Regions from separate parts of the Halalkalibacterium halodurans genome, predicted to be linked through region 3. Evidence: riboswitches for the same ligand, from Rfam matches in the RefSeq annotation. Region 3 holds a riboswitch; each other region holds the start of a gene.
What was found. Region 3 has a riboswitch for lysine ahead of dapA (4-hydroxy-tetrahydrodipicolinate synthase). Riboswitches for the same ligand answer to the same signal wherever they lie in the genome.
Positions count from the first base shown of each region.

Region 1: it holds a riboswitch for lysine, as region 3 does, so the genes downstream of both, lysA (diaminopimelate decarboxylase) here and dapA (4-hydroxy-tetrahydrodipicolinate synthase) in region 3, are expected to answer to the same signal.
Region 2: it holds a riboswitch for lysine, as region 3 does, so the genes downstream of both, FED51_RS17570 (Na+/H+ antiporter NhaC family protein) here and dapA (4-hydroxy-tetrahydrodipicolinate synthase) in region 3, are expected to answer to the same signal.
Region 4: it holds a riboswitch for lysine, as region 3 does, so the genes downstream of both, FED51_RS15735 (ISL3-like element IS651 family transposase) here and dapA (4-hydroxy-tetrahydrodipicolinate synthase) in region 3, are expected to answer to the same signal.

Region 1 covers NZ_CP040441.1:1,699,413-1,707,173, forward strand. Annotated here, with positions in the region: gene spoVAD (stage V sporulation protein AD) at 1-869, shown strand, start outside; gene spoVAE (stage V sporulation protein AE) at 873-1,223, shown strand; gene spoVAEA (stage V sporulation protein SpoVABEA) at 1,229-1,795, shown strand; gene FED51_RS08400 (spore germination protein) at 1,788-3,269, shown strand; lysine riboswitch at 3,338-3,512, shown strand; gene lysA (diaminopimelate decarboxylase) at 3,634-4,953, shown strand; partial or broken gene FED51_RS08410 (hypothetical protein) at 5,046-5,310, opposite strand; gene FED51_RS08415 (peptidylprolyl isomerase) at 5,619-6,056, shown strand; gene FED51_RS08420 (bifunctional rhamnulose-1-phosphate aldolase/short-chain dehydrogenase) at 6,321-7,761, shown strand, end outside.
Region 2 covers NZ_CP040441.1:3,593,918-3,601,678, reverse strand. Annotated here, with positions in the region: gene FED51_RS17595 (sulfite exporter TauE/SafE family protein) at 1-434, shown strand, start outside; gene FED51_RS17590 (bifunctional metallophosphatase/5'-nucleotidase) at 461-1,849, shown strand; gene FED51_RS17585 (YunC family protein) at 1,926-2,219, shown strand; gene FED51_RS17580 (thymidylate synthase) at 2,340-3,134, shown strand; gene FED51_RS17575 (dihydrofolate reductase) at 3,131-3,622, shown strand; lysine riboswitch at 3,704-3,879, shown strand; gene FED51_RS17570 (Na+/H+ antiporter NhaC family protein) at 4,027-5,577, shown strand; gene FED51_RS17565 (substrate-binding domain-containing protein) at 5,925-6,932, shown strand; gene FED51_RS17560 (sensor histidine kinase) at 6,946-7,761, shown strand, end outside.
Region 3 covers NZ_CP040441.1:1,888,679-1,896,439, reverse strand. Annotated here, with positions in the region: gene FED51_RS09370 (hypothetical protein) at 41-613, shown strand; gene FED51_RS09365 (YhcN/YlaJ family sporulation lipoprotein) at 744-1,430, opposite strand; gene FED51_RS09360 (aspartyl-phosphate phosphatase Spo0E family protein) at 1,653-1,787, shown strand; lysine riboswitch at 1,973-2,155, shown strand; gene dapA (4-hydroxy-tetrahydrodipicolinate synthase) at 2,326-3,213, shown strand; gene FED51_RS09350 (DMT family transporter) at 3,261-4,181, opposite strand; gene FED51_RS09345 (hypothetical protein) at 4,210-5,583, opposite strand; gene FED51_RS09340 (M24 family metallopeptidase) at 5,729-6,949, opposite strand; gene FED51_RS09335 (aldehyde dehydrogenase family protein) at 7,034-7,761, opposite strand, start outside.
Region 4 covers NZ_CP040441.1:3,229,995-3,237,755, reverse strand. Annotated here, with positions in the region: gene FED51_RS15765 (fatty acid metabolism transcriptional regulator FadR) at 1-82, shown strand, start outside; gene FED51_RS15760 (enoyl-CoA hydratase) at 99-875, shown strand; gene FED51_RS15755 (electron transfer flavoprotein subunit beta/FixA family protein) at 897-1,667, shown strand; gene FED51_RS15750 (electron transfer flavoprotein subunit alpha/FixB family protein) at 1,682-2,659, shown strand; gene trxA (thioredoxin) at 2,908-3,222, shown strand; gene uvrC (excinuclease ABC subunit UvrC) at 3,346-5,121, shown strand; lysine riboswitch at 5,194-5,385, shown strand; gene FED51_RS15735 (ISL3-like element IS651 family transposase) at 5,591-6,808, shown strand; gene FED51_RS15730 (aspartate kinase) at 6,903-7,761, shown strand, end outside.

The DNA.
Region 1 (7,761 bases), 190 kb from region 3:
GAGAGGATTCATGGGAATTAGCAGAACGACGACTCATGCAGGATGCGATCGAGCATTGCCTAAAAAAGGTTCATGTTGAGACGGAGAGAGTTTCATTTATGATCGCTGGGGATTTATTGAATCAAAACATTACGGCAAACTACGTTGCTAGAGCACTGGGAATTCCTTTTTTAGGCACATTTTCTGCGTGTGCCACATCAATGGAAACTCTGGCGGTAGGCTCGATCATCGTCCATGGTGGCTTTGCGCAAAGGGTGATTACAGCTACGAGCAGTCACTATGCCACCGCTGAAAGGCAGTTTCGTCAGCCGACTGAATTTGCCAAACAAAAGCCAGACTCAGCCACATATACAGTAACAGGTGCTGGAGCTGCATTGGTTAGTAATCGACCGAGCAAGGTTCGCATCGAGAGCGCGACAATCGGTCATGTGGTCGATTATGGTTTGAAAAACCCCCTTGATCTTGGATCGGCGATGGCCCCAGCGGCTGCGCATACGATTGTGACCCACTTGGAGGAAACCGATCAGCAGGTAGATGACTATGACTTGATTGTAACCGGTGATCTTTCTCGGATAGGGAGTGGAATTTTACGCAAGTTACTAGAGGAAAAACGAGTGATGTTTAAGCGCAACTATGATGATTGCGGGGTGATGATTTACAGCATGGATCAGCCTGTATTTGCTGGTGGAAGTGGAGCAGCATGTTCTGCGGTCGTCAGTTACGGTTATATTTTCGAACAAATGAAAAAAGGCAAGTTAAAGAAAGTGTTAATTGTAGCGACAGGTGCACTGCTCAATCCGATGATGATCCAGCAAAAAGAGACGATTCCGTGCATCGCTCATGCGGTTTCGTTGCGTGCGGAGGTGTAAATCGTGAACTATATTATCGCATTTACCGTTGGTGGCTTAATCTGTATTGTGGGACAAGTGTTGCTTGATGTAGCGAAAATGACTCCTACCCAAGTATTAAGCACTCTTGTGGTTGCAGGTGCGGTGCTGGATGGATTTCATTTATACGACAGACTGATTGATTTTGCAGGCGCTGGTGCGACCATTCCGATCACGAGCTTCGGTCATTCCCTTGTCCACGGGGCGATGGCCGAAGGAGAGCGATCAGGTTTTTTAGGGGTAGGAATGGGGATTTTTGAGATTACTTCTGCTGGCATATCTTCAGCTATTCTTTTTAGTTTTCTCGTGGCTGTTGTATTTAAGCCAAGGGGGTGAAGCTCATGAGCCGTCGGAAAGTAATCTTGATCACAGACGGAGATGAGTCGGCACTAAAAGCTATCGAACATGTTGCTAGAGAATTAGGAGGGCGTTGCATCAGTCAATCATGGGGCAATCCTAGCCATTTGACAGGAGAAGAGATCGTTAAGCTCATTTTGAAAACCCCCTATGATCCGGTGCTTGTCATGTTTGACGATTGTGGATTCCGTTTAGAGGGACCTGGAGAAGCGGCAATGCGCCATGTGGCAAATGATCCTGCGATTGATGTTTTAGGTGTGATTGCGGTTGCTTCTTCAAGCCATTATCACGAATGGACGAAGGTGGATGTAAGCATTGACCGCTTCGGAGAGCTTACGGAATATGGGGTGGATAAATATGGTGTGGCCGACCTTGAGATTGGGCGGATGAATGGCGATACGGTATACATACTCGATGAGTTGGATTTGCCGATCGTTGTCGGGATCGGCGACATTGGAAAGATGGGTGGAGCGGATGCGGTGGAAATAGGGGCGCCGATCACGCGAAGAGCGGTGGAATACATTTTAGAACGGAGTGGATACCATGAGTGAAAGCGTTAAAGAGCGAGAGGATATTATCTCACCGGACATTCATGTAAATGAAGAATGTTTGAAAGAACGATTAGGAATGGATGTCTCGTTTGACGTGGGCATTCGTAAGCTCCCCGTGTTTGACCGAGAAATTCAACTATATTACGTCAACGGCTTGGTAGATACGCAAAACATTATTGAGTTGTTGAAAGAACTGATGGATCTAGATGCGCGAAATCGGAAAATAACCGATGTGAAAAAGGCCGTTAAAAATCACTTAACCCATTACCAAGTGGAAGAGACCGACAGCATGAATGAAGCGGTAACACAAATGTTGTCAGGGCTCATTTTCATTTTAATTGATGGAGAGACCGAAGCGTTTGTTGTCGATGTTCGTTCCTATCCGACACGAGGACCTGAAGAGCCAGATACCGAGCGGGTCGTTCGAGGATCACGGGATGGTTATACGGAAAACATCATCATTAATACGGCTTTAACAAGACGTCGTATTCGAGACGAACGTCTGCGCCATGAAATTTTAAAAGTGGGCGTTCGTTCGAAAACCGATATTTGCATCGCCTATATCGATGGAATTGTCGATCCTGAAATGGTGAAAATCGTTAGGGAAGAGCTGGAAAACATAAAGATTGACGGTATAACTATGACCGATAAAATCATTGAAGAATATATTGTTAAACAAGGAATGAATCCGTTTCCACTTGTAAGATATACGGAGCGCCCTGATGTGGCAGCAACCCACCTGCTTGAAGGCCATTTGGTTATTATGGTTGATACGTCCCCAAGTGTTATTATCGCACCGACAACGTTTTTTCATCACGTACAACATGCAGAGGAATATAGACAATCAGCCGCCATCGGAACGTTTTTGCGGTGGGTTCGCTTTGCTGGCATCTTATTTTCCCTCTTTATTTTGCCGTTTTGGCTATTATTGGTCATGCAGCCAAGCTTACTACCAGAAGGGTTACAATATGTAGGGCCGAATGAAACAAAAGAAGTGCCCATTTTTGCCCAAATCATTTTTGCTGAACTAGGAATTGAACTGCTTAGGATGGCAGCGATCCATACTCCATCTCCGCTGGCTACAGCGCTTGGTCTCGTCGCTGCCCTCTTGATAGGAGAAATTGCGATTGAGGTCGGCCTGTTTTCACCAGAAGTTATTTTGTATGTAGCCATTGGTGCGGTCGGAATGTTCGCTACTCCGAGCTATGAGCTAAGTGTCGCTTTACGTGTAGCAAGACTGATACTGGTTACGATTGTGGCTCTATTTAAAGCACCCGGCTTTATTATTGCCACGACACTTTTTATTTTCATGCTTGCACGAATTAAAACCTTAAATAAGCCGTATTTATGGCCATTTCTTCCGTTCGATCCGCCTGCGATGTGGCAAATTATTATACGTTCCAGTGTTCCAACGATTCGATGGCGACCGAGTATCGTTCATCCGCAAGACCCTATTCGTCAAGAAGAAAGTTAATCAAGGCGGTTGTCAGGTAGAGGGGTTTGTGTTAAAGTAAAACACAACAATTTAATTCCCCTCATCAAGGATGAGGTAGAGGTGCAATGCGAATCAGTACCCACTTGGAGTTTGATGGAACTAGGAAGAGTGGGGAAAGGTCAATTTGCCGAAGTGAATGTATGTCCATCCCATACGTTTGCTGGGTCGTTTTTGAATAAAAAACGAACTGCCGCTGACTGTTAGCGGAGAGCTATCTGCCAATGAGGTTACCTTGCAGCATTCAACGTAGCTAGTGTAACACATTAGCTGCGTTTTTTTACGATGGTTGCAGTCGGTTAAAACGTCACTCATTGAGTTTACCTATAAGGGAGAGAAACCATCTATGTTTTTTCACGGAACGAGTCGTGTCAATGGAAAGGGTCATCTAGAAATCGGAGGTGTGGACACGGTCGAATTGGCCAATCTGTATGGAACCCCATTGTTTGTTTACGATGTGGCACTCATTCGTGAACGAGCAAAAGATTTCAAACAAGCCTTTGCAGATGAAGGAGTTCAGGCTCAAGTGGCGTATGCGAGCAAGGCGTTTAGCTGTATTGCTATGTTTCAGCTTGCTGAAGAGCTAGGCCTAAGTCTTGATGTCGTTTCTGGCGGTGAGCTGTACACCGGGCAGCAAGCTGGAGTATCGATGGAACGAATTCATTTTCACGGGAACAATAAAAGCCGTGCAGAGATTGAGATGGCGGTAGAAGCGGGAATTGGCTGCTTTGTCGTTGATAATTTTTATGAACTTGACCTGTTAGCAGACATTTGTGAGCAAAAGCGGGCGACTGCAAATATTTTATTGCGGATTACGCCGGGGGTTGAAGCTCATACTCATGACTACATCTCAACTGGTCAAGAGGATTCAAAGTTTGGTTTTGATCTTGTGAGCGGCCAAGCCACGCTTGCGGTTAAAAAAGCGTTAGCTGTCGACTCCATTCATTTGCTCGGTGTTCATAGCCACATTGGATCGCAAATCTTTGAAACAACTGGATTTGTCATGGCTGTCGAAAAAATATTTGAACATTTAGTTTCATGGCGAGAAGACCATGGATTCGAACCATCGGTGTTAAACTTGGGAGGCGGGTTCGGCATCCGTTACATTGAAGGTGATACCCCGCGTCCAGTCGGTGATTATGTTAAAGAAATGATCCGCGCGGTAAAGCAGCAAATTGCAGAACATGAAATGTCGATGCCGGAAATTTGGATCGAGCCTGGTCGTTCGCTTGTCGGCGATGCAGGGACGACGCTGTACACGATCGGGTCAAGAAAAGAAATTCCGAATGTTCGCCATTACTTGTCCGTCGATGGCGGCATGAGCGACAATTTGCGCCCAGCCCTCTATCAAGCTGAATATGAAGGGGCGCTCGCCAACCGTGTGAACGAGCAGCCGGTAGGGATGTTTTCGGTTGCTGGGAAGTGCTGTGAAAGTGGCGATATGCTCATTTGGGATTTACCATTACCAGAGGCAAACCACGAAGACATTTTAGCCGTCTTTTGTACAGGAGCCTACGGCTACTCCATGGCGAACAATTACAACCGGATTCCGCGCCCACCTGTCGTTTTCGTTGAGGATGGCGACGCCCAGCTTGTTATTCAGCGGGAGCGGTACGAAGACTTAGTGCGTCTCGATATGCCACTAGTAAAAAAGGTGAAAGTATAGCAAAAATTAAAAGTCTTGCACCCCAGACATTTATTTGGGGTGCTTTTCAATGGAAATGAATTTGCGCTAACCAACGTTAATGTACGAAGAAATCACTTGATACTACTTGATATAAACATGGAGGCGTCTTGATTCATAAAAATCCGCTGACCTTGATAGAACGTTCTAATTTCAATCGATTTAAATCCAACTTCGGATAAGCTTTTTTTAGTTCCTCATGGGAAAAACCGTTAGTAAAGATTTTGATTGACTATTTCGTAATTCGGATCGAACTTTCTTAACGATCACTTTAGCTAATTCAATTCTATCCTCTGTATCATATCGTTTGGCCATCTGTTCAAAAACGTTATTCTCCATTTTCCGCTCCCCCGTCTAGATAAAATAAAGGCTTACATACGGGTTATTATAGCAAAAATCAAACCCATAAGGACAACGTTCAGCCTCAAGCCCTTTCGTCTAGACCGTGGCGGTAGGGAAGTCGACATATATCCCCAGACGCGCCATAAACCTAATAAATAAGAACACCGGTCACCTAAACAAAAAATGGAGCAACTTGTGCAAAAGCTTCCTTTCGAGAGTTGATTTTTATATCTCTCGCTTCTTATTTTCTTTCTGCCTTTTTTTATTGTAAAATAAGGCGACGACTGTTAAGGAGGAATTTATGTATGAAAAAAGGTAGCATTACATTTGAAAATGGCGAAAAAATCGTCATTGAATTTTACCCAGAAGCAGCACCAGGTACGGTTGAAAACTTCGAAAAACTAGCGAAAGAAGGCTTTTACGACGGTCTAACGTTTCACCGTGTGATTCCAGGTTTCGTTGCTCAGGGCGGATGTCCAATCGGAAACGGAACAGGTGGTCCAGGCTATACAATAAAATGTGAAACCGAAGGAAACCCCCATAAGCACGTAGCCGGTGCATTATCTATGGCTCATGCTGGGAAAGATACAGGCGGTAGCCAATTCTTCATCGTTCACGAGCCTCAGCCGCATTTAGACGGTGTACATACGGTTTTCGGTCAAGTGATTGAAGGAATGGACACGGTTCTCCGTATTCGCCAAGGCGATGTCATGCAAGAAGTGAAAGTCTGGGACGAAGAGTAAAGGAAACACGAGTAAAAGCACTCCAACACGGGGGTGCTTTTGTTGTTTCTAAATACTAAATGATAAAAATATAGATGGTCTATTTAACAGGATTCAAGTTTTACTCCTTTTATTAACTCCTGAAGGAGCAAAAACACCTCATTACAAAAAAATGGTCATACCACTGCACTGAATAAAATATCCCACATAAAAAAACATATATACAATAAAAACAAAAAGTGATATAGTTTAAACAAAATAAAACAAAAATAAACGGAGGTATTTATGGTACAAAATGCATGGGATGTAGAAAAAGCTGCTACTCTTTCTACAGGACTTGATGAACTAGTATATCGGTCGAATTTAATCGGCTCAGACCGTGCCGTTTGTAACTGGGGCGGTGGTAATACATCGATGAAAACAGTAGAAAAAGATTTTCGTGGCCGTGAAATCGCAGTCATGTGGGTGAAAGGAAGTGGTTCTGATCTTGCAACCATGGGCGCGAAGAATTTCACAGGTTTAAACTTGGAAGATATTCGTCCGTTAATCGAGCGCGAGGAAATGTCAGATGAAGAAATGGTTGAATACTTAGGTCATTGTATGATCGATCGAAATCATCCGCGTCCATCAATTGAAACGTTGCTTCATGCGTTTTTACCCTTTAAGCATGTAGACCACACACATCCCGATGCGATCATTAGCATTTGTTGTGCTGATAATGGTAAGGAAATCGCAAAGAATCTTTTTGGTGATCGATTCGTTTGGGTCCCATACGTTAGACCTGGGTTTTCTTTATCAAAAATGATAGCTGAGGGCGTACAAAAAAATCCTCATGCTGAGCTAGTATTAATGGAAAAACACGGGCTCGTCGTTTGGGGGGAGACAGCGAAGGAAAGTTATGACCGAACGATATCAGTCATCAATGAAGCGGAAGCGTACATTCGTTCACGGATTAATGAAAGCGTTATTTTCGGAGGGGGGAAATATACAGCATTAGCAAAAGAAGAGCGTATGAGCATGCTCGCTAATGTGATGCCGGTCATCCGCGGTGCTGTAAGCGATGAAAAGAAAATGATTGTCACGTTTGACGACGGTGACGATGTATTAGAGTTCGTGAATAGTGTAGATGCAGCTCGACTTTCACAGGTAGGGGCGGCTTGCCCAGATCATTTGGTGCATACGAAGATGAAGCCACTGTTCGTTAAGTGGGACCCGTCTATGAACGACATCAATCAGTTAATCGATGCCATTAAGGATGGAATTTCCTCATTTAAAGAGGAGTACAAATCGTATTTTGAACGGAACAAAAACGAAGGCGATGTGATGTTTGAGCCTGCGCCGCGCGTGATTCTCATTCCAGGAATCGGAATGGTGAACACAGGGAAAAACGTCACGATGGCTCGCGTGAGTGGCGCTCTTTATCATCGAGCAATCGCGGTGATGAAGGGAGCAACTGCTCTTGGAACGTTTGTCTCTCTGAATGAAAACGAATCGTACAATATTGAGTATTGGCCACTTGAACTTTACAAACTATCATTAGCCCCGGCTGAGGCTGAGTTTTCGAGAAAGGTAGCGTTCGTCACTGGTGGAGCTGGTGGAATTGGTAGCGAGACGTGCCGTCAGTTCGTCGCTGAAGGAGCCCATGTCGTTGTTGCTGACCTTAATCTTGAAGGAGCGGAGAAGGTCGTTAGCGAAATAAATGAGCAGTACGGTACGGACCGGGCGC
Region 2 (7,761 bases), 1.7 Mb from region 3:
TGGAAATAAAGAAAAAGGGGATTCGTCGGGTGTACGTTGATCCTGAGGGACAGCGCTATGATTATGGATTTCAAGCATGGCTTGGCATACTCATTGCTTTTTTTGTCGGCCTTCTCTCAGGGTTATTCGGAATTGGTGGGGGCACCTTGCTCGTGCCGGCGATGATTTTACTTTTTGCGTTCCCGCCCCATGTGGCAGTTGCCACATCGATGTTTATGATCATTTTTACGGCGTTGCTAAGTTCCCTTTCCCATTTTGCACTAGGGAATGTGAATTGGCTGTTTGCTGCAGCGCTCGTCCCAGGGGCTTGGATTGGTGCGAAGCTAGGTGCAGTTTTAAACACGCGCCTGAAAAGTGATACGATTGTGTTTGTGTTTCGCTTGTTTTTATTGTTTGTTGGCCTCCGTCTTATTTATGAAGGCTGGCTCGGTTAAATTGTTACATATGGGAGGGCATCTTCTTGGCAACGATACCATTAACGATTTATCATATGAATGATCTTCATAGCCATTTTACGTATTGGCCACAGATTGTCTCCTACATGAAAAAAGAACGGGAAAAAACAGAATCTTACCTGTTGCTCGATTTAGGAGACCATGCGGACCGAAGTCATGTTATAACAGAAGCGACGATGGGGAAAGCAAATGTTGCTCTTTTAAATGAGTTAGGGATTGATTATGCGACGATTGGAAATAACGAAGGAATCACTTTCTCGAAAGAAGCTTTAAATGAATTATATGCTCATGCCTCCTTCCCTGTGGTCGTCGCCAACTTATTTGACGAGGATGGAATGCGGCCAGCATGGGCGACTCCTTATGTCCTTCATACGGTATCGGAGCAGCTCACGATTGGAATGATTGGTGTAACGGCTCCCTTTACCCCATTCTACCGCGAGTTAGGCTGGGATGTTCGCCGTCATGAAGAGGTGTTGCCGCAGCTACTTGAAGAGGTTAAGGGGCAAGCCGATGTTGTGGTTTTGCTGTCCCATCTTGGGCTGTTTCGAGATGAAGAAATAGCCGAGCAGTATGAAGGAATTGACCTTATTTGTGGGGCTCATACCCATCACGTTCTCCCAGAAGGAAAGCGATTGTATGGCACGCTTATTACCCAGGCAGGCAGGGGTGGCAAATGGCTTGGTAAGGTAGAGCTTACGTATGATACGGAAGCCCGCTGTATTGCGGAAAGCAACGCGCAACTGATCGATATGGAAAAAGAAGCCCCAGATCAAACGACTCATCTTCAGCTAGAACATTTAAATAGGGAGGCAAAGCAGCATTTATCACAAGAGGTTGCCTACCTTTCGCAGCAACTGACCGTCGACTGGTTTATCCCTACAGAAGGGGCCCAGCTATTATGTGATGGGATTACAGAATGGTGCGGGGCGGATATTGGGATGATGAATGCAGGTGTACTGCTTGAATCGATTGGCCCTAACATCGTAACCGTAGGTGACATTCACCGCATTTGTCCACACCCAATTAATCCGTGCCTCGTCAAAATGACAGGTGATGCCCTTTTAGAGACGATCAGGCGTGCCCACACTAGGGAAATCATTGAGCTTGAACTAAAAGGATTTGGCTTTCGTGGCAAAGTACTCGGAACGATGCTTTTTACAGGCATCGACATCAGCCTCAGTGAAGAACGAGACGGAACGTTGGAAGTGACGGAAGTGAAAATTGCAGGCGAACCTGTTGTCAAAGAGCAGCTTTACGAGCTTGCCACCCTAGACATGTATACGTTCGGTTATTTGTTTCCGAAAATTGCAGAATCTCAGGAGAAGCGGTATTTCATGCCGGAAATGCTTCGTGATGTGTTGGCGTGGCAGCTGAAAAAAATCGAACACCGGTAGTATGTGCACTTCTTTCATCGAACTCCCATATTCTATAAAGGAATGAGATGAAGAAGGAGTGACGAAGGTGTTAGAAATGAATCCGATTGACATTGAAGGTCACACGTTTCTTGCTGTCACCTTGAAGCTTCCAAAAACGAACTTTATGGCGGTCACGTCAGAGAAAGGGTACATTATGTGTGGGGCGCTCGATGTAGCATTATTAAATGAAAAGTTAGCAGAACGAAAAATTATCGCTGGGCGTGCAGTCGGTGTTCGCACCATCGATCAATTGCTCGACGCTCCCCTTGAATCGGTCACATTGGAGGCAGAAGCTTGTGGGATTACGGAAGGAATGAAAGGGCGAGACGCTCTCTTGAAAATGGTATAAAACTAGGAAAAGCGGTCACGCTGAAGCAAGTGGGCCGCTTTTGCTTTTTATACGTACCTCCTAACAGTAAATCATGTATAATACGTGTTAGGTTAGACGAATACATAGGAGTGATCGTGTATGGAACAATATTTAGAGCTTTGCCGCCACGTTCTCGAGCATGGAACCGAGCGATCAGATCGGACAGGAACAGGGACGATCAGCGTTTTTGGCTATCAAATGAGATTTGATCTCCAAGAAGGATTTCCCGTTGTTACGACGAAAAAACTGCACCTGCGGTCGATCATCCATGAACTGCTTTGGTTTTTAAAAGGAGAGACTAACATCGCCTACTTGCAAGAGAATGGTGTGCGAATTTGGAACGAGTGGGCTGATGAAAATGGGGAACTCGGTCCTGTATATGGTAAACAGTGGCGCTCATGGGAAGGCGCGAATGGGAAAACGATCGACCAAATTTTTCAAGTCGTAGAAGCGATTAAACATCAACCGGATTCAAGACGATTGATCGTAAGTGCTTGGAATGCAGCGGAGATTGAAGATATGGCTTTAGCTCCATGTCATTGCCTATTCCAATTTTATGTGCAAGACGGAAAGCTATCGTGTCAGCTCTATCAGCGAAGTGCAGATATTTTCCTAGGCGTTCCTTTCAACATCGCTTCATACGCCTTGTTAACAAAAATGATCGCCCAAGTATGCGATTTAGAAGAAGGAGAGTTTGTTCACACGTTCGGTGACGCTCACATTTACTTAAATCATATCGAACAAGTAAAATTACAGTTAACGCGAGAGCCAAGACCATTACCGGAGATGCGTTTGAACCCAGAGGTTCGTTCATTGTTCGACTTCACGTTCGATGATTTTGAGCTTGTCGGTTATGACCCGCACCCTCATATAAAAGGAGAAGTGTCTGTATGATTTCGTTTATTGTTGCGATGGACAAGCATCGGCTCATTGGAAAAGAGAATGACCTTCCGTGGCGACTCCCTGCCGATTTAGCCCATTTTAAACGGGTAACTTCGGGACATACGGTGATCATGGGACGGAAAACGTATGAGTCGATCGGCAAACCGTTACCAAATCGCCGAAACGTCGTCGTCACAAGATCGCAAGCATACACAGCCGAAGGGGTTGACATCGTCCATTCTATCGATGAAGCTATAAGGCTCACAGAACATGAAAACGAAACGTTTGTCATTGGCGGTAGTGAACTGTTTAAAGCTTTTTGGCCCCACGCGGATCGGATGTATGTGACCTACATTGATGAGGTTTTTGACGGTGATACGTATTTTCCAGAGATTGATGGACAGGAGTGGGAGCTTGTGTCCATTGAGGCGGGCACTGTCGATGAAAAGAATGTCTATCCTCATGAGTTCAGAGTATATGAGCGTCAAGCGAAAAACTAGCGAATATTTACATTGCGACATGAAATATATTATGGTAGAATAACTCACGATTAATTGAATAGATGGTGTGCCTCATCCACAAGATGGGGTAGAGGAGCGGGTTTTAAGAGTAAGCGCTTGGAGGATGACAACGAGGATAAGCGCCGAAAGGAAAACTCGCCGAAGCGGAAGGTGAGTCAAGCGCCTTCTTGCTGGGGTTGCATTGAATAAATGTAACACTGTCACAGCTTGTTTTGCTGTGGAGAACTACTAACGTTGTGATGGGGTTTCCTTGTGCGGATAAAAGGGCAATGGGAGAGATCAATCTCATCATTGCTCTTTTTTTGTGCCCTTGGTAATAGATATAGAAGAAGGGATTCGCTGAAAAGCGTGATTCCATTACGACGAAGAATGGAGGAACGAATATGGAAGGGAGCATTTGGTCATTGATCCCACCGCTCCTTGCGTTGGTGATGGTGATTTTGACAAGGCGTGTGCTGCTGTCGCTCGGGATTGGGATCATTGTCGGTGCGATCATGCTTAATGATTTTGCGATACTTGAGAGCATTAAGCATGTAGCAGAACTCGTCGGCGCCATTTTTGTAACTGAAGGAGCCATCAATGACTGGGAATTGTTCATTATCTTTTTCTTGCTTTTGTTAGGTATGATGGCTGCCCTTATGACACGCTCAGGTGGAACGCGGGCGTTTGGTGAATGGGCTGTTCGTAAGGTGAAAACTCGCGTGGGCGCACAACTGCTAGCGTTTTGGTTAGGGATTATTGTATTCATTGACGATTATTTCAATAGTTTAACCGTAGGTAATGTGAGTCGCCCGCTTACGGACCGTCATCGGGTTTCACGTGCGAAGCTGGCTTACATTGTTGACTCAACGTCAGCGCCAATCTGTGTCATCTCGCCGATTTCTAGCTGGGGAGCGTACATTATTACGATCATCGCTGGGATATTGGCGACACATGGAGTGACGCAATACGGTGGATTGCAGGCGTTTGTCATGATGGTGCCAATGAACCTTTACGCTATCGTTGCCATCGGTCTTGTATTTGCAGTTGCATGGTACAACTTAGATGTTGGCGCGATGAAGATTCATGAAACCAAAGCTGTGGAGACGGGAGAGCTTTTAGATGCAGCGAAAGGCCCAGCTCCTGGTGAACAGGATCAAGTGAAAGTGGTTAAGCAAGGACGGGTGTCCGACTTGATTTTGCCGATTGTTGCCCTTGTGATCGGGACCGTTACATTTATGATTACGACCGGAATTCAAGGAACAGAGGGAACGGTCACTATTCTTTCGATTTTTGAAAACACGGATGTGGCGAGAGCTCTCGTGTATGGTGGGCTCATCGGGTTTATCGTGGCGTTGGTGCTCAATTTAGTTAAAGGTGCAAATGGGTTAGGCGGCTCTCTCTGGGCTGGAATAAAATCGATGCTTCCGGCAATTTATATTTTGATTTTTGCTTGGACATTAATTGGGATTATCGATGGTCTCGGGACTGGAGGCTATTTAGCGTCCCTCGTTGATGGGAGAATTCCACCGATGCTGCTTCCTGCGATCCTATTTTTGATTGCTGGTGTGACTGCCTTTTCCACAGGTACATCGTGGGGGACATTCGGTATTTTATTGCCGATTGCTGGTGAAATGGCGGCCGTAATCGATGTGACGATGATTTTGCCAATGTTAGCGGCTGTGTTGGCTGGGGCCATCTTTGGTGACCATTGCTCACCGATCTCTGATACGACAATCTTGTCGTCCACAGGGGCGGGAAGTCACCATATTGATCACGTGATTACCCAGTTGCCATACGCGATCCTTAGTGCAGTTATTAGCTTTATCGCGTTCCTCGCCCTCGGCATGACAAACAGTGTGCTAATAGGTCTCGCTGTAGCGATTGGATTGCTCGTTCTCTCCGTGATCATTTTGAAAAGAATTGCAGCGGATAAGCAACCAGTTTCATCTTAAAGAAAAAAACGAACTAGCCAAACGTAATCAAAAAGGTTCGGATCATCAAAATAAAATGATCCGAACCTTTTTGTGTATACGTATAACGAGACGGACGTTTCTAGGTTGATGGTCTAAATCATGAGACGCCTGCGGGAAAAGCAAGAGCTGAAGATCCATCGGGGCGCTTTCTCCTGATGCTATCGAGTGTATTTTGAAACAATCAATCCCATAGCAATTGACCAAAAATAAAGAAGGACATTTGATCTAGATAGATACGAATGATGATCTAGTTGAATGATATAATCTTAGTAGATCGTCTAATGGCAAATGATCGGTAACTGATTTTTTGAAAGGGGTTTCATGGGATGAAAAAGCTGTTGCTTGTCTATGTAGCACTTATTGGGCTGTTTATGCTGTATGTATATCATGCTCACTTTAAGGAACCAGTTGCCAACCCTTGGGATACTCGCGGGTTACAAGGGGATCTGAATGAAACGTATATGATGATCACCTTTCAATCCGGGATGGATTATTGGAAAAGGTGTTTAAAGGGCTTTGAAGATGCGGCCCAAGCATTAAATGTGACGGTTGAGTATCGGGGAGCTGCCCAATATGATATTCAAGAGCAAATTACTGTATTAGAGCAAGCGATTGCCAAAAATCCTGCGGGTATTGCCATTTCAGCAATTGACCCAGTGGAGCTTACGGATACGATCAATAAAGCTGTCGATGCAGGTATTCCGATCGTGTTGTTTGATTCAGGTGCCCCTGACAGTCACGCTCATTCCTTTTTAGGGACGAATAATTATAATGCAGGAATGAATGCGGCCTATAAAATGGCTGAACTGTTAGATGGAGAAGGTGAAGTAGCGGTCATTACTCTTCCGAATCAATTGAATCATCAAGAACGTACGACTGGGTTTAAGGAGACGTTGGAAGCGGAATTCCCTGCAATAGAAGTGGTTGCAGTTGAAGATGGTAGGGGAGATAGTCTTCACTCTCGAAGGGTGGCCCATCAATTGCTAGAGGATTATCCGAATCTGGTAGGTATCTTTGCCACTGAGGCTAACGGGGGCGTTGGAGTTGGTGATGCGGTTCGTCTAGAAAGTAGAGCCGGAGAAATTCAAATTATTAGTTTTGATACGGATAAGGGAACGCTTGATTTAGTTGACGAAGGCATTATCTCTGCCACTCTGGCACAAGGCACGTGGAACATGGGATATTGGTCGTTAACCTATTTATTTCACCTCCATCATGGGCTTACAGAACCGCAAATTCTCCAGACACGAGAGGAAGCCCCATTACCGTTATATGTGGATACTGGTATTACGATCGTGACAGATGAAAATGTTGATTACTATTATGCGGATTAGGTGAAGCAGTATGATGCATAAACTAGCAAAACTAAATAGCTTACCGATACGTTTTAAGCTTGTGATTCACTTTTTACTTATTAGTATATTACCTTCTCTATTATTAGCGGTGCTCGTTGGCTGGGCAGTTGATCGGATTATTGAACAGCAGGTAAACGAAAATACATTACAGCTTATTGATAAAGTAAACAGCACGATTGAAGCACACATTGAAAACGTCCAAAATATGACGTATTTTATTTCGCTTCACTCCAATATTCAACAGTTTCTCGATGGAACGCTAGAACACTTAGGACCAGACGAAGAATATGAGATATCTAAATTTTTGCAAAACTTTACGACCTTATATCCTGAAATCGCAGGTATTTTAGTAGTCAATCAACAAGGAGACTATTTAAGCAATGAGCTATATACAAGGTCATCCTTTAATTTGAATCAAGAAAGCTGGTATCGCCAAGCCGTTGAAAATAAAGGGATTGCTAAATTAATTGGCAAGCCACAAGGGAGACGAATTACATCACATGTTCATTATCGTGAAGATGAAGTAGTGACAGTCGTACGTGCCATTATCGATTCAACTACTGGTGAAGAAAAAGGCGTCATTTTAATTGATTTGAAGCTTCGAGTGATCGAGGAAGCTGTTCGTGATGTGCGGTTAGGGAAATCAGGCTATTTAATGGTGGTGGATCAAAAGGGTGATCCTATTTATTCTCCTGCGCCATCAATCATGTATGAACAATCTTTTGATCACCGTTTTTCACAAAACTATGGAATTTTCACTGAGGAAGTAGAAGGAGAACGTTATCAATTAATGTATCAGCAATCAGCG
Region 3 (7,761 bases):
CTAACGTTAAGAATTTAAAGACAAAGGGGTCTATATTCATATGAAACGACGATTCACTCTGTTCATTCTCCTAATGACGACGATCGGCTTCATTTTTAGCGGTTGCCAACAAACGACAGAAGAGCAAGTAGCAAACGATATGATCGCACAGGAGCATGATCGAGCTAAAATGGTCACACCACCGTCGAATACGAAGGTACAGCAACAACAGCAAAATACTCATGAGGACTATGTAACTGAGTATGCTGACCATTTCGGATACTATTTAGTGGAAGCAGCTCATGAATTAGAAGCTCTTGCCCCTTTTTACCGGGGGGGACAGACGGTACGAATGAATGAACCAGAGGCAAGGGAGAGGTTAAGAGAACTTCATGCTTGGACAAAATCCATGCTTGTCAAAGACACTCCTTCTGAGTTCCAAGGTGTGCGAAATGTTTTGGAAAGCTTAGAAATTGAATTAAATACGGTAACCAACTTACACGATGAACTTGTGTCAAACCCAACCAGTGGAAACCGCGCCAGAACGAAGGTGCATTTTGAAAACGCTGTGTCCAACCTTAAACAGGTGGAACGGGCGTACTTGACTGTACTGGATAACGAAGGATTATATTAGAAAAAGAGGTAGTTTGCACGCTCTTTATGCAGGCTACCTCTCCCCAGTATATTAACGTTTCTAAAAAACTCAGTGTAGTTGCCCTTATAAAAAAGCACGTCTTTATATAAGAAAGAACGTGCTTTCCTTTTTATGATTGATCTTGATTAAATCGCTCGACCATCTCACCCCAGAACCCTTCAACGGCTTCTATTGGCTGACCAAGATGGTACCCTTCTTCAAATGTTCTCATCCTTTGAAGGTGAGCCCTTTTCGTTGTGATCGTCACACGATTCAGATCGACAAGGTCGTCAATCGTCTCACGGATCGTTCGATGCAGCTTTTTTCGATTCGATTCTGCCGCATCTACCCCGATGATAAGCGAATGCCCATTGGACAGAATGTAGACATTATGAACCGATTCTAAGTTAAGCAGTCGCTGCTTAATTGCTTGTTCTCGTGTTTGGACTTCCTGAACACCTACCTGGGGCTGCCTTTGCTTCATGTGTGGATGATCACTAATTTGTGGCATATCTTCCACAGTACCCATTCGATCTTTCAATATCCGTTGACTTTGGTGGCGAAAGCCTAGCCCTCGTTTCGCCCCTGCTTGCTCTCGTTGCTCACCAAACGTCTTTGAGTCTCTTCGCGCAAGCCCATTTCTTGTACGCTCTGGAATCATCATATCGGTAAGTGGTCCTTCTAGACCTTGCCAAGTATGGGCTGTCCCGCGCGCCTCATGTCCTTGGTCACGAGCAAGCCCGAAAGTTGTTGGTTCCTGTGCGCAGCCTGCAACTAACGTCACAAATGAAATCACAACGACGGATAATCGTTTCATTATCTCCCCTCCTTTTGATTATAGTTTTCCTATACCTCTGGCGTTTCAATGCTGAAAGATTTAGGAAACGCTAATCCTGTCGAAATTCTACTACTTTTGAGTAATATTGACTTTTTTTAGTGAACCTCTTTTCAATCGTCAGAAATTGACTATAATAGTCATCGTGTGATTAAAATCATCTGAATGTTGTTTAAGAAATACGAATAATGGAGCTGAACATTGATGGTTGTGAAACAAATTGAAAAAAAACGAGAGCAAATGCTTAATTTAGCTGCAAAATATGGGTTAACTGCTGAAATTACCGTCAGATGTAGTCAAGAATTAGACAGGCTTCTCAACATCGTCCAAAAACATTAAGCAAACCACAGAACGATTGCATTCCCTTCATTTGAAAAACAATTTAATCTTCCCTCACGAATAAAGAAGTGTTTCCTCACTATTTACATAAACTTAAGCGAAAATATTGATTTCACATTGCATTCTTAATCATCTTTTGTTAAGGTGGAGACACAATCACATATATCTCAACTTCTTATTATTGAAGTGAGGATAGAGGTGCAAAAACCAAGAGTACACAATTGGAGGAGAATGAGATCCGTTGAGAATTGTGGAAAGGGGAATTTGCCGAAGCTGGAAGAATCTCATGTTCTGAAGGCTGGTTCTGTATTAAATAAATACAGAACTGTCATATAGCGGATGTTGCTATATGGAGGGCTATCTCACGCATCGGAATGGTTGTTAATCAACACATACCATGCAACAATGAGCCCTCTCATTGTTGCTTTTTTGATGTCGTATACTTTTTCTTTGCGATGAGGTCGTATAGCTCTATTCACCAATGAGACAACCGATCACGTACTTCAATTTCAACCATGAATAGAGGAGGATGCACGGAATGAATATCGGACGGATTGTTACAGCGATGGTCACACCGTTCAACGAACAGGACCAAGTGAACCTAGAAGCGACCTGTCAACTTGTAAATGAATTAATTGCCAATGGGAGCGATGCCCTTGTCGTTGGTGGAACCACTGGCGAATCGCCCACGTTAACGACAGATGAAAAAATGGCCCTTTTCCACACCGTAGTGGAAGCCGCAGGTGGCCGAGTTCCCGTCATCGCAGGAACAGGCTCCAACAATACGAGGGCTTCGATTGAGCTGAGTAAAAAAGTAGAAGATTTAGGTGTGGACGGTATCATGCTCGTGACCCCTTACTACAACAAGCCATCTCAGGAAGGCTTATTTCAACACTTTAAAGCCATTTCCGAATCCACTTCCTTACCAATCATGCTTTACAACATTCCCGGAAGAAGCGGTGTCAACTTGGATGCGGAAACGACGCTACGCCTTGCTGAACTAAGAAATATTGTTTCGATTAAAGAAGCAAGCGGCAATCTTGATCAGATTGCTGAAATTATTGAACATTCTCCTGCAGACTTTAGCGTCTACAGTGGGGATGATTCATTGACATTACCGCTCTTATCGATCGGCGGGACAGGAGTCGTCTCTGTTGCTTCGCACATCATCGGAAATGAAATGCAAGAAATGGTGCAATTATTTTTGTCAGGGCAAGTAGAGCGGGCAGCAGCGATCCATCGGAAACTACTACCGCTCATGAAAACTTTATTTATGACACCCAACCCAACGGCAGTGAAAGCTGCTCTTGAACTAAAAGGGCTTCCTGTTGGGCATGTACGCCTTCCCCTCGTTCCGCTAACGGCTGAAGAACAGCGGCAATTAGAGCTAGCGATCAACCCACAGTTCAATATGTTTGTTAGCTAAATTTACTTATGAAAAAGCACAGAAGAATCATCCTGTGCTTTTTTCCATTATCCTACTTGATCGAAGCGACGTTTACGCTTCTGCATCCAAGCGTCTACATGTCCAGTACCAAGGATGACCCCTGCAACGATAAAAAGCAAGCCTGCAATTTGAGCAAGGGCAATCACTTCGCCTAAAAAAAGCGCAGAAAACAAAAGGCCAAAAAACGGGACCAAATTGTTAAAAATCGCCGTTTCACCTGTACCTAGCTGATGAATCGCTTGATTATAAATAATGTGCCCAAGACCCGTCGCAAACACGGCGGAAATGGCAAAAACCCACCAAATCCACAGTGCTTTATCTCCCATCGAGGCAAGACCATTTGGCTCAATGATAAGACTTGTCACAAATAATAGCAATGAGCCGATCAGAAGCATCATTCCTGTCACTTGCTTCGCATCCAGCGTATCTGTTGCTTTTTTTATGTAAACAAAGCTGAGGGCTTGAATCATCATCGCTAAGAAAATCACGCCATCCCCCGTTCGAATTCCTGCCAGTCCCCCTTCTCCAAAAAGAACAATTGTACAAACACCGATAAGTCCAAGGAAAATTCCGAAACCCCTCCAGCGTGTCAACATGTCACCTAATAAAAGGATAGCCAAAAGCGAAGTCGTAAGTGGCAGCAGTGCCAAAATTAAAACAGCATTGGATGCAGACGTCATCGTTAACCCGATCGATAAAAAGAAATGATGTCCTAAAACACCGAAGATAGCTGCCAATATGACATATTTCCACTCCGTCGCCGTCAGCTGCCGGAATGTTTTTAAAAGAAGTAAGACGAGCAGAACAACAAAGCCGGCAACAAAAATGCGGAGCGCGGTCATCGTAACGGGTGGGAACGATGTGACGAGTAGTTTTAACATCACCACATTTAATCCCCATAACACCATAACGAAAAAAACAAGAAAATAAGTAAGCCAGCGATTCATACGCTCCCCTCTCCTTTCATACAAAAACTTACAGCCAGTTCATAGCATGTAAGCCATAGAGTACACTCGTTAGGACTACCCATTGAGTGAAAATAAATCCAATATTTCGGCGAATAAGAATGTGCGCAGGTCTTTTTACCAAATGAGCCGATAAGAGAACTTGCCCTGAAAAAGGCGAGAGCTGGGTAGATAGCGTCCAACTAACGATTAAAACAAGCGCCAAATACGCCGAACTAATTCCGAAGGCTTCCGGCGAAATGGACGAGCCGATCCCTGTTAGGACTATTACCGGATGGATCCCTACTTGTGCAAGAATAACAGCGAATAAGATAATAAGTCCGCTCACGATGAAAACAGACCCGTTTGCCAACCGGTATAGCCATTCGGATGCAAACGTACCGAAGGCAGTTTCTGAAAGGGCGACGGCAAAGAAGCCGGCGCTAACAAAGATTGCCCACTCTTGCTTTAACCTTGTAAAAGCCGTAAATAGTTGTTCTATTACAGATTGAAAAAACGTATGTACTTGTTTCATCACCACTGCCCATAAAAATGGGAACAGCACAGCTAAAATCGTGACAATCGTGACCATGTTCACATTAAAGAGCATATCTAACGTAAAGCAGCTAGCGATCAGCAAGACGGAAAACGCGACAAACGGCTTAATCGTTGTCTCACCCTCTTCTTTCCTCCTATCGACTGGATGATATTTAATGACAGGGTCAGTATCAAATTGAATAGCTGGGTAAAAGAGCCAAAATAAAAAGATATAAATCAAAGCCATTAATAAGCCAAATCCGCCAATCTGATACCATGAAAGGTCAAAAATCGTTAATATTAACCCGATGTTTACCATAAATGGTGACCAGAGTAGACATGAGCCAAATCCACGTAAAATCACGAGCATTAACCGCTGTTCACGGAACGAAGAGAAACTACCTTCAATGATCCGTTTTACGATTGCAAGCGAGCCAAAATTAAGAAGCAAGCCTACGATTGATGTCAACCAAAACGCCGTATGATCGGGCCGAAGCCTCCTCTTTTGCTCTTGTTTTTGCACCCAATGCTTCATCGAGTCGATGTAGCCAACAGAAGACAGAAAAGTGCTAATAAATGGGATAAATAAAAACATAGAGATAATGTTTAGATTTTGCCCGAAGCTGAAAACAAGCGTACTTCCGCTCGCCCCCTCTATCCAAAAACAAAAACCGCCTATCCCTATAAGAGCAACGACAACAATCTTGCTCACAAGTGAGAGAAGCGGAAATGCGTAAAAAAACAAAATGGCAGCTAACATTCCATATGTCATCTGAAGCCAAACGGAGGGGAAAAATAGGTGAACGAGGTAGAACACACAGGTCAAGTAACAAAGAGTACTTAATGCCCTTTCTTTTATTTGAGTCATTCCATCATTCCTCTTCCCATACACGGATGTCTTTTCCCTATATTTTAACACGATAACGCAAGAGAGGCACCTTTCGAAAACCTAAAAAAACGAGAACCGAACGATTTTCCTATACACTATAGGAAAACCGCAGCGATTGCTACGGCTAGTCAACATCTCGTTTGATTGCGCAATTACCATCGACCCACAACGGAGGAGAAGGGGGCTTTTCAAAAATCTCTCGAGAAACATTCGTCAACAACTCCACCCCATCATCGGTTATTCGGATGCTCTCTGTAATTTCAACTCCGTAGTCCTCATACCAAATACCTGGCATTAAATGAAACGTCATATTCGGTTTTAGTAACGTTCGGTCCCCTTGGCGCAAACTTACGGTATGCTCGCCCCAATCGGGTGGAAAGCTTAGGCCGATCGAATAACCAAGACGAGAGTTTTTTTCAAACCCATGCTTGCTGATGGATTGACTCCATGTAGCAGCAACCTCTTCCGCAGCCACTCCAGGTCTAATCATTTGTAACGTTTCGTGTATGCCTTCAATAACCACTTTTGCTAGCTCCTTTACATGCTCAGGTGCGACCCCGAGAGAGACGGTCCGAGCGATCGGAACATGGTATCGTTTATAGCACCCTGCGATTTCGACAGTTAAATAATCCCCTTCTTGGTACGTCCGATCTGTCCAAGTTAGATGGGGACATGACGTATTTTCACCCGTCGGCAGCATCGGAACAATCGATGGATAATCCCCGCCAAACTCAGCTGTTCCTTTAATTTGCGCGTGACTGATGGCCGCAGCCACATCACACTCACGCACGCCTACATTTACCGTATCGTAAGCTGCCTTCATAGCGTTTTCTGCAATTTTTGCCGCCTTTCGCATCACCTGGATTTCTTGATCGGATTTTATGAGTCGGACCCAATTGATAAGCGTTGTTGCATTTTTAAACGCCCCGTTTGTCAACCCTTGCTGAAGCCGTTGATAGCAGAGCCCAGTAAAATAATGGGCATCCATTTCAACACCGATCGTTCGGTTTCCTTGACCAATTTCCTTTAATATATTTGTGACGAAATCCATCGGATGCCGTGTTTCCGATTGAACATAATGGTCTGGATACGGAATGACTTGTTGCTCATCTAGCCACGTCGTCTTGACTACACTAGAAGCATCCATCTCCCGTCCGATCCAAAGGGGCTGAGGATCGTCAAGCGTCACGACAAGAAGCTGATGGACATAAAAACTCCAAGCGGAATAGCCGCTTAAATAATACATATTTGATGGATTTGAAACGAGAAGGACATCAATCCCTTCATCCATCATCCGTTTTTTCGTTTCATTCAAGCGATAGCGGTATTCCATTAACGAAAACACGGACTCCACCCCTCTTTCTTTCCTAATCTTTACTTAAGAAGCGTGACTTGTCGTCATCTTTAGACGGCCATATCATCGTTTTACTTATATTTTATGTTCGGGCAAATGAAAAGCGACTACCTTCTGCTCCGTCATTTCCTCGATCGCATAGCGAACCCCTTCTCTCCCGAGTCCTGACTTCTTTATTCCACCAAATGGCATCGCATCAATTCGTACATCACTCGAATCGTTTACCATGATTCCACCCACTTCAAGCTTTTCAATTGCCGAAAAAGCAGCCGTTAAATTGTTCGTAAACAAACCTGCTTGTAAGCCAAAATCCACATCATTCGCGCGGGCTACTGCTTCTGTAAGTGAATGGACACCCTCAATGATCACAATGGGGGCAAAGGCTTCTTCCTTCGCTAATCGGGAACTTGGGCTTACATTCGTTAAAACGGTTGGCTCGAAGTAGGCTCCGGTTCGCCGTCCGCCCGTAAGAACCCGAGCTCCTTCCTCCTTCGCTTCCTCAACCCAGCGCTCAATTCGTTTCGCTTCCTTTTCCGAGATCATCGGCCCTATATCGGTCTCCTCCAATTGTTTATCACCAAGTCGTAATTGCTTTGTTTGAGCAACAAACGATTGGATAAACGAGTTAAATACCGATTGTTCCACGTAGATCCGTTGAACGCCGATACAATTTTGCCCTGCGGCACAAAACGCACCGGATACACAAGAAGCAACAGCCTCCATTAGCTCAGCATCTTGTAAAACAATCGTCGGCGAATTGGACCCGAGCTCCATTGCAAGCTTTTTGACACCAGCCGAGCGGG
Region 4 (7,761 bases), 1.3 Mb from region 3:
GATGAAAGATTGCAAATATGATTTAACCGCATTAGTGAAACCTGTTCATCAACTTTTGCTAGGTGGGTTGCGCCATCGTTGAAAAGGGAGTGATAGATGTGGAACCTTTGAAGCTTGCCATTGACGAAGGCGGTGTTGCGACGATTACGATTGCACGACCGCCGGCCAATGCCCTATCTCGAAGGGTATTGGAACAGCTTGATCACATTCTCACGCAGGTGGAAAAAGACGATCACGTACGTGTTATTCTCCTCCACGGGGAAGGACGATTTTTTGCAGCAGGTGCAGACATAAAGGAATTTTTGCAGGTGAAGGATGGCTCAGAATTTGCAGAACTAGCAAAGCAGGGCCAACGTCTTTTTGATCGAATGGAAGCGTTCTCAAAACCGATTATTGCGGCAATTCATGGGGCCGCCCTTGGCGGAGGGCTTGAGCTAGCAATGGCGTGTCACATTCGGCTAGCCACGGAAGATACGAAGCTCGGCTTACCAGAGTTGCAGCTCGGATTAATCCCAGGTTTTGCTGGCAGTCAACGCTTGCCACGTCTCGTTGGCCGAGCAAAAGCGTTGGAAATGATGTTGACGAGCGAACCGATCACTGGATCTGAAGCAAAAACTTTAGGTCTTATTAATTCCCTACATTCTGAGCAAACGCTCATCGATGATGCAAAAGCATTGGCGAAAAAAATCGCAGCAAAAAGTCTAATCACGACAGCGATGGTGCTTGAACTCGTTCAATACGCTTGCGACGACAAGTTCGTAGAAGGGTCTGAACGAGAAGCGGAGCTTTTTGGTAAAGCTTTCGACTCTGCGGATGGAAAGGAAGGCATTCAAGCCTTTTTAGAAAAGCGCAAGCCGAACTTTAACGATCAATAATTACTAGGGAGGGACTCATACATGAACATTTACGTATTAATGAAGCGTACTTTTGACACAGAAGAAAAGATTTCGATTAGCAGTGGGCAAATCGATGATAGCGGTGCAGAGTTCATTATTAATCCTTATGACGAATATGCGATTGAGGAAGCAATTGTTCTTCGTGACAAGCATGGTGGAGAAGTGACAGTCGTAACGGTAGGAGAAGAAGAAGCAGAAAAAGAATTGCGTACAGCCCTTGCGATGGGGGCAGATAAGGCGGTCCTTATTGATAGTGAAGAATTAGATGAACTGGATCAATATACTACAGCTACTTTGCTAGCAGCATATTTAAAAGATCAAGAGTTTGATATTATTCTCGGTGGAAACGTAGCGGTTGATGGAGGATCAGGACAAGTGGCTCCCCGTGTCGCGGAGCTGTTAGGCATTCCACAAGTAACGACGATTACGAGCTTGGACATTGAAGATGGGAAGGCGACAATCGTTCGTGATGTAGAAGGGGACGAAGAAACCGTTGCAGCGTCATTGCCATTGCTTGTAACAGCTCAGCAAGGGCTGAACGAGCCGCGCTATCCATCGCTACCAGGCATCATGAAAGCAAAGAAGAAACCACTTGAAACATTAGATCTTGACGACCTTGACCTTGAAGAAGAAGATGTGGAAGCAAAAACGACGACGCTTGATGTATTTCTTCCGCCGGAAAAAGGAGCAGGAAAGGTGTTAGAAGGGGAAGTCGAAGCACAGGTCAAAGAATTGGTTTCATTGCTTAAATCTGAAGCGAAAGTGATTTAACTGGAGGGGATCATATGGCTAGAAAAGTACTCGTAATTGGAGAAGTGCGTGACGGGGAATTAAGGAACGTCTCTTTTGAAGCGGTGGCTGCAGGAAAAGAAGTCGCAAATGGCGGTGAAGTAGTTGGTGTCCTTTTAGGTGAAAATATAAGCGATCTCGCAAATCAGTTAATCCACTATGGAGCCGATCGAGTCGTTGCTGTGAACCATCCTGATCTCGCCCAATATACGACAGATGCTTACCAACAAGCAATTTTACAAGTGCTGGACGTGGAATCGCCAGAAGCATTGATTTTGGGGCATACATCCATCGGAAAGGATGTGGCGCCAAGAGTCGCGATGAAGCTAGGCGCTGGGTTAATTTCAGATGTAATATCAGTAGAAAAAGACGGGGACGAGATCGTCTTTACACGACCAATCTATTCAGGAAAGGCGTTTGAGAAAAAGAAAGTCAATGAAGGCATTATATTTGCCACGATTCGTCCTAACAATATTGCTCCATTAGAGCAGGATGCCTCTAAATCAGGCGATGTTTCCTCGTTAATGGTCGATATTAAGGATTTACGTACGACGATTCGTGAGGTTGTTCGCAAGGCGACTGGTGGGGTAGATCTATCGGAAGCAAAGGTAATCGTTGCAGGCGGCCGTGGGGTCAAGAGCAAGGAAGGCTTTGAGCCTTTACAAGAGCTTGCCGATGTCCTTGGAGCAGCGGTTGGTGCGTCCCGTGGGGCGTGTGATGCTGACTATTGCGACTACTCGCTACAGATTGGGCAAACAGGCAAGGTCGTCACCCCTGATCTTTATTTCGCCATCGGCATTTCCGGTGCGATTCAGCACTTGGCGGGGATGTCCAACTCAAAAGTAATCGTAGCGATTAACAAAGATCCTGAAGCGCCTATTTTTGAAGTGGCAGACTACGGTATTGTCGGCGATCTATTTGAAGTCGTACCGCTATTGACAGAAGAGCTAAAAAATGTTCTCGTATCAAGCTAAGGCTATGGAGAGCTGTCATTCGGCAGCTCTCTCTTCTTGTACCCGAAAAAAGACTCAAGCTCTGGCTGAAGTGCAAACTTCTTGAAAACATATAACAATTTCGGTAAAATGTTTGAAACACACGTTCAACGGATATGTTAAATAAGAATTTGCCGTCATGCCGTAAGCAAACTGTTCGCAAGTGATCTTCTGCGGTGGTATAATGCAAATTGTGAAGGAAAGTTGAACAACTTTGAGGAGGTTATCGAATGGCAATTGTAAATGTTACTGATCAAACGTTTGCTCAAGAAACAAGCGAAGGTCTTGTTCTTGCAGACTTCTGGGCACCGTGGTGCGGCCCTTGTAAAATGATTGCTCCAGTTCTAGAAGAACTTGATGGGGAAATGGGCGATAAAGTTAAGATTGCAAAATTGGATGTAGATGAAAATCAAGAAACAGCAAGCAAATTCAATGTAATGAGTATCCCAACGTTGATCGTTTTCAAAGACGGTCAAGTCGTGGATCAAGTGACTGGCTTCCAACCGAAGGACGCATTAGCTGAGCTTTTGAACAAACATCTTTAATTCAAAAACATCTGTCTCTCAGCATAGGGACAGATGTTTTTTCATGTTCCTATAGGAAGGGAACCCTGTTTACTTGAAAAAATACTCATTCTCCCCAACAATAAAGGGAGAGGTGGCGCTTAAATGAAAGATCATATTAAACAAAAACTCACCGTCTTGCCAGATCAGCCAGGCTGTTATTTAATGAAGGATCGTCAAGGCACGATCATCTATGTCGGAAAGGCGAAGGTGCTAAAAAATCGCGTTCGTTCTTACTTTACTGGAAGTCATGATGCGAAAACCCAACGCCTCGTCGGAGAAATTGCCGACTTTGAATACATCGTCACATCGTCGAACATCGAGGCGTTAATTTTAGAGATGAACTTGATTAAAAAACATGACCCGAAATATAACGTCATGTTAAAAGACGATAAATCGTACCCTTATTTAAAATTGACGAATGAGGAGCATCCGCGCCTAGTCACGACAAGAAAACTGAAAAAAGATGGTGGGAAGTATTTTGGTCCATATCCGAATGCGGGGGCAGCGAATGAGACGAAAAAATTGCTCGATCGATTGTACCCGCTGCGCAAATGCCGGACATTACCAGATAAAGTTTGTTTGTATTACCACATTGGTCAGTGCCTAGCTCCTTGTGTATATGAAGTCACACCTGAGCAAAATGAACAAATGGTACAAGAAATTACTCGTTTTCTCAAGTATGGTCACAAGGAAGTGAAAGTAGAGCTCGAGAAAAAAATGCACAAGGCTGCCGAAGAGTTGAACTTTGAACGGGCAAAGGAATTGCGTGACACGCTAGGCTATATGGAAGCCGTTATGGAAAAACAAACGATGATGGTGAATGATCGTGTGGACCGTGATGTGTTTGGCTACGCATACGATAAAGGCTGGATGTGTGTACAAGTCTTTTTCGTTAGACAAGGGAAGCTGATTGAACGGGACGTATCGATCTTTCCGTTTTATAAGGAAGCAGAGGAAGACTTTCTCACCTTCATTGGGCAGTTTTATTTGCAAAAGGATCATATTAAGCCAGGGGAAGTGCTTTTACCTGCTGGGACGGATGCAGCCCTCGTAGAACAACTATTAGATGTATCGGTTCACATTCCGAAGAGGGGAAAGAAAAAAGAACTTGTCGATGTGGCGATGCGAAACGCGACGATGGCCTTGAAAGAAAAATTTGCCTTAATCGAGCGAAATGAAGAGCGGACGATCAAAGCAGTCGAACAGCTCGGCGAGGCGATGGGCATTCCGACGCCGTACAGAATCGAAGCGTTTGATAACTCAAATATTCAAGGAACGGACCCGGTTTCTGCGATGGTGGCTTTTATTGACGGAAAACCGAATAAGAAAGAATACCGCAAGTATAAAATCAAGACGGTAACAGGGCCTGACGATTATGAATCGATGCGGGAAGTGGTGCGACGCCGTTACGTTCGTCTATTAAAGGAGCAACGACCGCTGCCTGACTTAATTGTTATTGATGGGGGCAAAGGGCAAATTGCTGCAGCACAAGAAATTTTGCACGATGAGTTAGGCCTGAGCATTCCAGTCTGTGGGCTTGCAAAAGATGAAAAGCATCGCACATCCCAGTTGCTACTAGGTGATCCGCCGCAAGTCGTTCCACTGAAGCGGGATAGTCACGAATTCTACTTGTTGCAACGAATTCAGGACGAAGTTCATCGATTTGCCCTCACGTTCCATAGGCAAACACGGTCGAAAACGTTTTTCCAATCGGTGCTTGACGATGTCCCTGGGATCGGAGAAAAACGGAAACGCCAACTTCTTAAACATTTCGGGTCAGTGAAAAAAATGAAGGAAGCTAGTATCGACGACTTTTTAGCCCTTAGCATTCCAAAGTCAGTAGCAGAGACGTTATACAACAAACTTCAAACTAAGTAAAAAAAAGTTCTTGTCAGATTTCCAGCCATCTGATAAGATATTAACCAATTGAATAACCGCGCTTCAATTTGAAGTGATGGTAGAGGTGCGAAAACCAAGAGTACACAGTCTGAGAGAAATGAGAATCGTTGACGACTGTTGGAAAGGGGGATTCGCCGAAGTGCAGATCGGGGCTCATTCCCATTTGCGCTGGACCTATGTTGAATAAGCATAGGGCTGTCACAACACTAGCCCCAACTAGTGCTGTGGAGAACTATCTCACGTAGCTACGGGAATGCGCACGTTTTTATTTTCGTGTACAGTACGCAATGGTGAGGAGTTTTCCTGCTGTTGCGTTTTTGTTTTCTGGCTCTACAATAAATGTTGGGGTTTTTGCACAAAAGAGGGGCAAAAAAAATGCACGCAGGCTCCTTTATCCATTATCCTTGAATTGTCCAGAAACAAAGAAAGGATAGGAGCTGCGTGTACGATGAATTTTACCATGGATTTGCCCGGATTAAAAGGTGTGAAGGTCACAAAGATGGAGGAACGAGAGGGCTTTATCGCGCTCCATGTAGAAATGCCGCGAACGCCTCATCGTTGCCCATCCTGCGGGGAGAGAACCGAGAGAATCCATGATTACCGCATCCAAAAAGTTCAACATCTCAAGCTCTTTGAACGGTGGGTGTATCTATTCTATCGAAAGCGCCGGTACGCGTGCAGATGCGGGAAGCGGTTTGCGGAGAAAGCCTGTTTTGTAGAGCGATATCAGCGTCAGACAGTGGAATGGAATCAAGCGTTTCGCTTACGGCTCATTCAAGGGAAGAACTTTACGGACACAGCGAATCAATTCCAAACGTCCGTGACAACTGCCATGCGCCGGTTTGATCAATTGGCGGCCCCCCTCGTGAAGAAGGTGGATCACCTTCCTCCTCGGATTGCGATTGATGATTACAAAGGGGATACGAATGCGGGGAAATATCAAGTGATCATTGCGGATGCAGATACACGGAAGCCACTGGATATCTTACCGGATCGTAAAGCCGATACGCTTAAACGATATCTTCAAGAGAAGGGTCATCATGTAAAAACGGTCGTGATGGATCTTAGTTATACCTTCAAGTCGGCTGTTCAAAAGGCCTTAGGCCACCCGCTCATCATTGGGGATCCGTTCCATTTCTGTCGTTACATCTACTGGGCTCTGGAAGGGGTTCGCCGCCGAGTGCAAAAAGCGTTCCATCCGTATCATCGAAAACGATGTAAACGGATCAAACATCTGTTTCAGAAAGAGAGAGAAGGACTGGATGATAAGCAAAAGAAGAAGGTGGAGCGGTACTTAGAGCTATCCCCTGATTTAAGGGAAGCGTATGAGCTAAAAGAACATTTTCGTCGGTGGTATCAAGAAGCGAAGATGCAAGGAAGGGAAGGACGAATGAGCGAGGTGAAACAAGGGCTCTACGCCTTTTACCGAAGAGTGGAGGCGAGCCCGTTAAAGGAGTTCCACCGAGCCATTCAGACGCTGAAGAACTGGCAGACCGAGATCTTGAATAGCCTCGCGTTTGGCTTAAACAATGGTTTTATTGAAGGACTGAATAATCAAACGAAGGTGATTAAGAGAAATGCCTTTGGTTTTCGGCGTTATGATCGCTTGCGAAACCGTATTCTCTTGCATCATCAATTCAAACATCAGACATTCGGGGTAGGATAAGAGGGGCTCGCCCTCCTATGCCACCCCAACATTTGACTAAGAACCTGTTTTCTTTATGCGCGATTTCCAAGCGAAGAACAGAAAGGGGAAACCTATGTCAATCATTGTACAGAAGTATGGAGGCACGTCTGTTGGCTCCGTTCAACGAATTGAACATGTAGCGAACCGGATCATCGCAACGGCTGCTTCAGGAAAGAAAGTCGTTGTTGTCGTATCAGCAATGGGAAAGACGACAGATGAGTTAGTTGGATTAGCGAGCGAAATTACAGACGAACCGCGAAAGCGTGAAATGGATATGCTCCTAGCAACAGGAGAGCAAGTGACGATTGCGCTTTTGGCGATGGCCCTACATAAACGGGGACAGGAAGCGACATCGCTTACGGGCTGGCAAGCTGGGATGATCACAGAATCACACCATGGGAACGCTCGGATTTTGGAAGTGGAGAGAGCGCGGATGGATGAATTACTAGATAAAGGCCACGTTGTGATCGTCGCAGGTTTTCAAGGAATCGATCAACAAGGAGAGATCATGACCCTCGGCAGAGGCGGATCAGATACGTCGGCAGTCGCGATTGCCGCAGCTCTCAAGGCCGAACGATGCGAAATTTATACAGATGTGACAGGTGTATTTACAACAGACCCTCGGGTCGTGAAACAAGCGCGCAAGCTTCAAACGATTTCATATGATGAGATGCTTGAAATGGCGAACCTAGGGGCAAGTGTCCTTCATCCACGAGCGGTTGAATTTGCAAAAAATTATGAGATTCTGTTACTTGTCGCCTCGAGCATGGTAGATGAGCCAGGAACAATGATAGAGGAGGAAGGAACAATGGAACAAAATTTACTAGTACGCGGCATTGCCTTTGAAAATGATGTGACAAAAGTAACGGTGCACGGGTTACCAAATGAAATCCACACACTCCCGACCCTATTCGCCCATTTGTCGGCTGCGG